DNA from 2 places in the Paenibacillus sp. J22FR21 genome. Region 1 is predicted to be linked to the other one. Evidence: a T-box and tRNA genes for the amino acid it is inferred to sense, from the RefSeq annotation. Region 1 holds a T-box; the other holds one or more tRNA genes.
The links. A T-box is a leader RNA that pairs with one kind of tRNA and senses whether it is charged. The one in region 1 lies ahead of metG (methionine--tRNA ligase), so its partner is inferred to be a tRNA-Met.
Positions count from the first base shown of each region.

Region 2: it has a tRNA-Met gene. The T-box ahead of metG (methionine--tRNA ligase) is inferred to sense a tRNA for this amino acid. The anticodon was not compared.

Region 1 covers NZ_JBWDNJ010000007.1:174,676-179,578, reverse strand. The annotation lists gene mraY (phospho-N-acetylmuramoyl-pentapeptide-transferase) at 58-1,011, opposite strand; gene AC0YNS_RS24005 (class I SAM-dependent methyltransferase) at 1,011-1,790, opposite strand; T-box leader at 1,968-2,228, shown strand; gene metG (methionine--tRNA ligase) at 2,279-3,925, shown strand; gene AC0YNS_RS23995 (LysE/ArgO family amino acid transporter) at 4,309-4,903, opposite strand, start outside.
Region 2 covers NZ_JBWDNJ010000001.1:234,604-239,506, reverse strand. The annotation lists gene AC0YNS_RS01110 (LamG-like jellyroll fold domain-containing protein) at 1-610, opposite strand, end outside; tRNA gene AC0YNS_RS01105 (tRNA-Leu) at 1,618-1,703, opposite strand; tRNA gene AC0YNS_RS01100 (tRNA-Ile) at 1,722-1,798, opposite strand; tRNA gene AC0YNS_RS01095 (tRNA-Met) at 1,820-1,896, opposite strand; gene AC0YNS_RS01090 (hypothetical protein) at 1,978-2,142, opposite strand; gene AC0YNS_RS01085 (ABC transporter substrate-binding protein) at 2,282-3,823, opposite strand; gene AC0YNS_RS01080 (ABC transporter ATP-binding protein) at 3,829-4,716, opposite strand; gene AC0YNS_RS01075 (ABC transporter permease) at 4,723-4,903, opposite strand, start outside.

The sequences.
Region 1 (4,903 bases):
AGCTATCCGCGCCACGTGACAATACGAAAGGCTGCCCCTCGGCAGCCTCTCGCATCCTCACATCACATATTTCCACAGCAACCACGAAACAAACGCTGCCAGCCACGACACAAACCCGAAGATCATGACGATTTTGTTCTCGCTCCACCCATATTTCAAGCTAAAATGATAATGAATCGGAGCCATGCGGAAGATTCGCAGCTTCGTCTTCTTGTAATACCACACCTGCAGAATCACAGACAGCTGCTCGGCCAGATAGATAATGAACAGAATCGGAATCAGAATCTCTACCTTCTCGATGACTGCTAGGAAGGTGAGTGAACCGCCTATCGCAAGTGAGCCCGTATCGCCCATAAATGCTTTTGCAGGGTAAATATTATAGATAAACAGTCCCAACAGACAACCGATCATGACCAGAGAGAACGTCTGCACTTCGACTCTCTCGGAGATAACGAAGAAGAAGAAAAAGGTCGGGATCGCAACGTTAATCAACAGCCCGTCCAATCCATCGGTAAAGTTAATGGCATTAGCCGAGCCCACAATGAACAGCAGCATGATCACCAGATATAGCCACGGCGGTAAGTCCAGCGAGAAGCCCCGAAATATCATAATATCGGTGCTTAACTCGAATTGCTGAAGCAATACAAGCAGCAGCATACAGGCAAAGGTGAACTGAAGGACCAGCTTCATTTTGCCGGAAATGCCTTGTGGATCTTGAAATGCAGCCTTGCGAAAATCATCCAGGAACCCCACGATGCCGAATAAAACAAACGTTGTGCCAATAAACAGCACCATCGGCTGGGGATGCACGTAGACCGATACCATAATGCCAATTAACAGGATTAATCCCGACATCAGCGGCGTACCGCGTTTCGCTTGATGATCCGGCGGCAATTCTGCACGTATCGGCTGCGTTAGCTTCAGCGTGCGCAATCCCCAGATGAGCAGCGGAGTTAGCAGCGCAACAAGAAGGAACGATATCCCTGACGCGCCTAGTATAAAAATATCCATTAGCTCGGTTCTCCTTCGACCCGGGATTTATGACATTTAATAATGAGCGTTGATGGGATGATGCGTGCCTTTGTTCCGGAGTACCATTTTGCCGGATTGACCGTGTCTCCTTCATCCACCTCAGACTCTTCAATAACAGCATCGATGACGAATCCGGCGCGGATCAAGGCGTTGATGAACGTACTCACCTTCCGATTGTGCATCACAATCGGTGTACCTCGCCAAGCCTCATGCCGTTCGAAGCTCTCTGACACATAGGAGCGTCTGAATTTCAACACTTCATCGCTGTATTCCACCACACTATGTACGGGATGCTCCCAGCTAAACACGAAGATGCCGCCCGGCTTCAAGCTTCTGTGAATATGACTTAACGTCCGCGGCAAATCCACAGTCCAGCCGAGTGCATAGATCGATACCGCTTTGTCAAAATAGTTCTCCGGCAGCTCCGACATCTCTTCCATAGGCGCTTCAATGAGGACGACCGGCTTGTCCAATTTAGAGACAACCTGCTTAGCCGTCTCAATCTGGGCACCCGACAAATCAACGCCCCAGAGCTCGCGCGCTCCCCGGTTGGCCAGGTATTCCAACGTATGCCCGCTTCCGCAACCTACTTCGACGATCGCGCAGTCTGCTATCGTCCCTAGCAAGTTTAATTCTTCCTCCGTGAGGGCGTAGGCACCATAGGATAGACGTTCGAATGAGCCTTCAAAAAACTGATTCGCCACTTTATTCCAGCCTTCTTTGTTCATTTGAATCATATCCTTGTGCTGCTGCAGCATGCTATGATCCCTCCGCTTTGTTTGGAAGTCTACCATCCTAAATGCTAGCATTATATGGAAAATAGGCGCAAGAGCTAATTCGCACAATTCGATTCGGAGCGGCATATTGTACCCTCATAAGAGTTCTTGACTTGGAAAATATTGTGTACTATAATCTCGAATAAGCTGAATATTCAAATAAAAGCTGTGAAGAGAAAGAGTATCGCGTTGATGTCTTTAACAGAGAGCCCCGGCCGGTGCGAAGGGGTAAAGAATAACCGCGAGAATATGGTCTCTGAGCTGAGCACCGAACCCTCAATGGGCGTAGGCTGCGCCGGATCCTGCACCCGTTACCGTGCTAGGGTATACTCGCAAACCGCGACGTACCCGAAGAGGTGAATGCTGCGAGGCGTTCATACAATTGGGTGGTACCACGTGAGCACAGCTCTCGTCCCTTCGGGACGAGGGCTTTTTCTGTTTTCTGTTTTCTATAAAAGGAGGGAATGTGGATGGCACCTGTATTTATTGGCGGCGCTTGGCCGTATGCGAATGGTTCCTTGCATTTGGGGCGATTGGCGAGCTTATTACCCGGAGATGTTCTGGCACGCTATTACCGTTCCAAGGGCGAGCAAGTTTTGTACGTATCAGGAAGCGATTGTCACGGCACTCCTGTCGCGGTTCAAGCGATTCAAGAAGGCGTCAAGCCGAGTGATATTGCGGACCGCTATCATCAGGAATTTGCCGATTGCTTCGCACAGCTTGGCTTCACCTATGACCTCTATACGCGGACGGATCAGCCCTTCCATCATCAGGTCGTGCAGGAGATCTTCCTAAAGCTGCTCGAGAATGGCCATTTATATAAGAAAACGATTCAGCAGACCTACTGCGAGACGGATAGACGGTTTCTGCCGGACCGCTACGTAGAAGGCATATGTCCCGTGTGCGGGAGCCGCGCCAGAGGTGATCAATGCGATGCTTGCTCCACCATACTCGACCCAGCGGATCTATTGGATAAGTCATGCAAAATTTGCGGCAATCCCCCTACCGTACGACCTACGGAGCACTACTATCTCGCGCTCTCCCGTTTCCAAGATGAGTTGGCGGCCTATGCTGACAAGTCGCATGGATGGCGAGAGAACGCCGTTCAACTGACTAGGCGTTACTTAGAAGAAGGCCTTCTTGATCGAGCGGCAACGAGAGATCTAGACTGGGGGGTCGATGTACCGATTGAAGGCTTCAAGGATAAGAAAATCTATGTCTGGATCGAAGCGGTCAGCGGTTATCTCTCGGCCAGTAAGCAGTGGGCTGCTGAGACCGGCGGAAGCTGGGAGTCCTTCTGGAAGGATGGAGGAGCGACTATAACGGCTTATTATGTGCATGGCAAAGACAATATCCCCTTCCATACGTTAATTTGGCCTGCCGTACTTCTGGGTGGAGGCGGACTGCATGTGCCGGATCGGATTATTTCCTGCGAATACATGACGCTGGAAGGGAAGAAGTTCTCGACCAGCCGCAATTGGGCGGTCTGGGTGCCTGACATCATGAGCCGGTATCAGCCGGACTCCATCCGTTATTTTCTCATCGCCAATGGCCCTGAGAGACGGGATACGGATTTCTCTTGGCGGGAGTTTATCCACAGTCATAATGGGGAGCTGCTCGGCGCATTCGGTAATTTCGTGAACCGCACGCTCGCTTTTATCGCCAAATCATTCGATGGACGCGTTCCCGCAGGCGAGCTTAGCGAAGAGTGGAAGCAGATTCTTACGGAGCTGTACCTGGAGTCCGGGGCTCTAATTGAAGAAGGCCGCTTGAAAGAAGCGCTGGAGCTGATCTTCGCTCAAATCCGGCAGGCCAACAAATATTTCGATGAGCAGAAGCCATGGGTACAGATCAAGGAGAATCGGGAGGATTGCGGCTTTACACTTCATACCTGCGTAGGGATCATAGCGAATTTGGCCAATCTGCTGCAGCCGTTCATCCCCTTCTCCTGTGAGCGTATCCGAACCTTCCTCTCCCTCGGGCAGCCTGCTTGGAACCTTATTACCGTTCCGGCTAATCAGCAGATTCAGAGCTTATCGCTGTTATTCGAACGCATTGATCCCAAACGCATTGAGGAGGAAGAAGCGGCTCTATTGAATAGCCGGGCTCAGCTGTAGCTTTAGCTGCAGCTGCAGCTAATGCTGGATCACCTCGCAAGTATGGCGTATCCGTTTGTGGTTCCCTTTTATGCAACTCCTAACCGAATGTGGGGGCCCCGTTTGTTCAAATGCTGCCTTTTGTGCAACATTTCCTTCGCAAAAGTGGATCATCGGGGAGATGTTGCATGTCATACAACATTTTCACCTCCTATGGCTTCTTAGCTGCCTAATTTCATTAAAATGTTGCAATTCATGCAACATTAGGGCTGGTTTTGACCTGTGTGATGGGTAGGATGTTGCATTTGCTGCAACATTTACGCGCCTAACTACCTTTCAAAGTCAGAACAAGAAGAACCGCCAAGGCCCTTTGCCCTGACGGTTCTTTCCTCTTCTCTCACTCTTTACTTACTCACCAAAGTAACAAACAAATAAACAGCCGTCCCCCACATGACAACAGCGGAAACTTTGTTCAGCGCAATCATGATTCGCCCTGATTTGTCCAGGCTGCCCGTTAGTCGGCCGGCCGCGGCCAGACTGGTAAACCAGAGCCACGAAACGACTACGCAGGCCACCGTGAAGAGCACTTTCTCGGCACCGCTATACTGCAGGGAGCCTGTCCCAATGACGCCGATTGTATCCAGAATCGCATGCGGATTGAGGAGCGATACCGACGCTGCAAAAGCGATTTGCTTCTTCGCTCCGAGAGCCTCGGCGGATGATGAGTCCCGATTTGCCGGCTTGCTCCTCCAAGTCAGCCATCCCATATAGAGAAGGAACAGGATTCCCACCGCGAACAGAATGGTCTTCAGCCAAACAAACTGCAGGACAAGCACCGATACGCCGAGTACAGCCAGCAAGATCAACAATGTATCGCAGATCGACGCCGTTATTACGACAGGCAGCGCCTTGCGGAATCGACTCTGAACCGCACCTTGATTAAACACAAACACGTTCTGAACCCCAAGCGGCAAAATCAATCCCAATGCCAATATAAAC
Region 2 (4,903 bases), on a different contig from region 1:
CACTTAAGCTGTATGCCAAATAATGCCAGTTTCCATCTGCCAGATTGCCTGCCGGCGCTGAGAGGCCGCCATCCCATTCGGAACCATTCGATCCATAAGACAGGAAGCTTATACTTGTGTCAGCGAAGTTGTTTGCACTGGTGCCCCAGTTGATACTCCACCAGATTTCTCCACTACTGAATCCCCAATTGCCTGTAGTACCAGCATAAGGCGGGGCCATTAAAGAACTGGTTTGTCCGGAATTGGGGGCTGCGGGCTTCACCCAAACGCCCATCGTAAGATCATTTACACTCGCGAAAGGAGTGCCGTAGTCGATTGTAATTCCGTTCTGGCCTGCTTGGTCATTGGAGAACGCGGAAGTATTGCCTCGGCCATTTGGATTCCAAGCGTAGTTGTTTAATGTCGCTGATAGATCGCCCGACAGGGCACTGGAGCTCGAGCCATTCCCCTCATTGAAGGGGAATAGAATCTCGCCTTGGAAGGGATCGCCTTCGGTAGGGGTATCTGCGAAAGCAGTGGCGGGCAGTAGTGTTAGTGCCACTAGCAAAATACTAAGAACCAAAGCAGTCAGACGCGATGCCAGGCGTGATTTCAGATTGTGCTTGTTCATATTATTATCCCTTCTGTGGTATATTTTGTGAAAACATTCATGGTCTATCATCAGGGCAAGCTTGTTAATCCCCTCCCAACATCTCGTCGTACGGATTGTAACGCAGCAAGCGTTTATTCATTGTCAACTTGTATTTTAGAGTCAGAAGCAAACGGAGAAAATGAACTATTCTACGATTTTCGGACGAAACATATTGCAGCCCTCTCCTACGCCTCTTTATTTTGATTGGAATCAAGCTAGCAAAAAACGGCTATTCTTTGACGGGCAGCCGTTCCATAAAACACCTCAACAACGAAAAAAGGTTCCAGCTCTCTTCGAGCTGGAACCTTTATATTTCAAAACTTGTGTACAAATATATTAACTTATATTCAAAAAAATAAAAAATTACAATCTAGTAGAACGATATGGTAATTTCATCTAGGTAGATTGTCGTTGAAAATGTCAAAAGAGAGTTCATTTTGTAGTTGAATTTTAATAGGCTATAATTAATATCAAATATGGCTCCCCTATATTCCACGATTTGCTATTTGGTCATGGAAACCATTCGTCATTGATTGTTACTTTTATATGTTTTTAGCACCACCATTGGAGATTTATTTATTACTCAATTTCAATGGAGGACTATGACTATGAAAAAGCGAATGTAGTGTTTTATAGGAAGTCACACACATCGATGAATGTTGCCAAGGTGGCCCGTTCCTTAGCTAACGCTCTCTTTATTAGGGGGCTGATGTCTTTAATTTGGTTCAATAATTAGTGCTGCCAAAAAAGTCTTTCTCAAGCAACTCCATTGTTGCTGGCGCTGTTTTTTTAACTTTCGTGATACGCATAACAAAAATACCTCCCTTGATTATCTGATTTAGTCAGATACTGCAAAGGAGGTATTATAAGCTTTTACGAAAATCCTGTGTGGTAAGTTTAAACGCACAGGATTTGATGTTTTAAGTATACGTACAAGCACCATATAAAATAGAAAAAACCTTGATTCATCAAGGTTTCTTGTTGGATGCCGAGGACGGGAATCGAACCCGTACGGTGGTCACCCACCGCAGGATTTTAAGTCCTGTGCGTCTGCCAGTTCCGCCACCCCGGCATGTTCATGATTGTGGAATGGTGGGCCCTGAGGGACTCGAACCCCCGACCAATCGGTTATGAGCCGACCGCTCTAACCAACTGAGCTAAGGGCCCTTACGATAATAATCGAAAGGTTGGTTGCGGGGGCAGGATTTGAACCTGCGGCCTTCGGGTTATGAGCCCGACGAGCTACCGAGCTGCTCCACCCCGCGATAACACTCATTCACTACAAATCATTCAATGGCGACAAGAAATAATATACTATATGATGCATGAATAAGTCAAGTATATTTTTATGGCAGAAATCGAACGCCGAATCTTCCTTTGCGCGAACGAAATACTTCGATCTCTTGCGGACATTCATAACCGTATACCCACCAGTCGTTTTCCATCCGTCTAACCAGACATCCGGCTTGAAATTTGGTTTCATACAGACGCCCCCAATATATCCACTTCATGTCACTTACTCCCTTCTTCGCCGTTTCGCTTAGAATGCCCCATTTTCGGAAAAAACAAGCATCGGCTCTGAACGATCCGACAAAGATATAAAAAACCGCATCGACGCAAGATGCGCCAATGCGGTTGCTCCACTATGATTTAGCCTTTACCGCCGTAAACATTAATGCCTACGCCGCCTCCGCCATCAACCGGCTCAAGCGGACCATTCGGATTGTCCTTGATCTTCTGCAGCATGGCATCCCCTTTGGTCTGCCATTCTTTAAGCGCCTCTTCGACGGATTTCTTCTTTTGTATGACTTCCTGGAAGAGTGGCTGTGCAAACTGTTGAACCTGATAGAGGTTCGGCTTCTCGCGGTAGAGCTTCTCAAGCGTGATATCCTGCGGTGGAATCGGTTTAAGGGTGTAGAAGGCCTCGATGTTATAGTTCATGCCGTCCTTCGGCTTCAGGAACGATTTGCGCGCTACCATCTCATACGTGCTGCGGGATTTCAGCTTCGCCCATTCCTTGCTGTTGTTGAACTGGATGAAGTCCCAAGCATCGTCGCTGTTCTGTGCATTGGCGCTGATCGCCATTAGATTGTTCAAGTAGATGCTGCCGCCAATACCAGGAGCTTCCTCGAAAGTCGGGATCGTCACGACATCCCAATCCGGGGATGGAATCTTAGGGTTCTTAGTGGCATAATCTTTCGCTCTGGACAGCTCATTCACATAGTCATAGCCGCCGATCATCATGGCGATGCGACCGCTGATGAATAGATCGTTCTGGAACGGGTTAAATGCGACTTCTTTGTCCCTGGCAATGCCACCGCCGCCACCGTTGTTCATATCTTCTTGGGTAGGTACGATTTTCTCTTGGTACAATGCGGCTACTTCACTCCACACTTTGCGCCATTGCGGTGTATCTACGGTCATCTTCTCTGCTTTATTGTCAAACATCTTAAGCTGAAGAGGTGCCGAGTAGGTTTGCGAATCCCAGAACGGGTCTCCGCTCCAACGATTGAACGAGAAGCCGAATTTACGCTCTGCCCCTTCGCCCTTCGCTACCTGTTTGGCCTTCGTAAGGATATCTGTCCAAGTCATGCCGTCTGTCGGCGGCGTAACACCGGCATCAGTAAACAACTTCTTATTGTAATAGAGCGCTGAAGCATTGAAGGTCGGCGTAAGCGCATAGAGGCTGCCGCCTCCCGCATCCTTGATACCATCGATAACCGTCGGTACGAAATCCTCGATATCAAATTCACTCTCTTGGATCAGAGGGTCCAGCTGTTTAAGCAGATTGTCTTCTACCAGACGTTTCAAATAAGAAGATTCCAGTACAACAACATCGACAGGGTTCTTGCCGTTGATCATCTCTTTCAGCTTCTCATAGGGGTCTGGCTGCTTCTTGTTCGGATCGGGCTCTTCGAAACGCTGGTCGTCATAGTTGATTGCGGCAGCGATTTCGATGTCGATATTCGGATGCGTTAGTTCGTAACCATCCGTGAACTGTTGACGCAGATAAGGTTCATTATCGGAATTGGAATACATAAAGCCGATTCTCAGTACATGACGCTCTGCTTCATTGCCGCTGTCTCCCTTGCTGCATGCTGCAAGACTTGATACCAGTAGGCCTGCTGTAACCGCCAAAGCAGAAGTCCTCATAATTAGTTTTCCCCGTGAACGTCTTACCTTCTTCTCCATTGGTTCTACCCCTCCAGTGATTTAGGCGGCGAGATAATGATGCGCTCACCGTCAAATTCCATTGATGCTTTATCTGTAATTTGTAAGGCTGTTAAATACGATTTCGGAATTTGAAGTCTGCCTACCCGGTCAACGACGACATATTCTTCATGGATGGCCTCAGCGCCGCCGAGAGTCGAATGGTCGCCTATCTGATCTTTATCGTCCAGATTCGGGTTCCGCTTAATAAATTCGGTACTGGTTAATCCATCCCGAATCGCCACGACACGGTCAACCTTACCGGCTAACGATAAATCATGCGTAACGATAACAATCGTAATGCCGATCTCGCGATTAAGTCTGCGGAAGATATCCATGATGAGATCTGAAGTACGCGTATCGACGGAGCCTGTCGGTTCATCGGCAAGCAGCAGCTTCGGCCGGTTTGACAGCGAAATCGCGATTGCAACCCGCTGCTGTTCACCGCCTGAGAGCTGATGCAGCTTATTGTGCATGCGCTCCTTCAGCCCCACCCACTCCAGCAGCTGCTTCGCATAAGCGCGATCCAGTTTGGAGGACAGCATCATCGGCATCTCCACGTTCTCGAGCGCCGTTAAATACGGGAGCAAATTGCGTGCATTACTCTGCCAGATAAAACCGACGGTATCGCGTTTATAAGAAACGAGCTGCTCATCGGTAATCTTGAGCAAATCCCATGGCCCTACACTCACTTGGCCGGCCGAAGGGCGGTCAAGACCGCCCAGTATATTGAGCAGCGTCGATTTCCCGCTGCCGCTGTTGCCGATAATCGCCATCATTTCACCTTCACGGACGTGAAGGTTCAGCCCTTGCAGTGCAACGACCTCAAGATCATCTGATTTGTAAATTTTAACGAGTCCCTCGCAAGTAATCATGAGGTCTTAACGCTCCTCTCCCATCTTAACGGCTTGATGTACGCGCAATCTGCGGATATGAATGAGTAGAAGCGCTGCACCCATCAGCATCATGCATCCGACCACGATGTAGAGCTGCGTCGTATCCTTGGAATCGAATACGACCCTAAACGGCGGTACAGAGTTCGCGACATTATCGGTCGTCTGC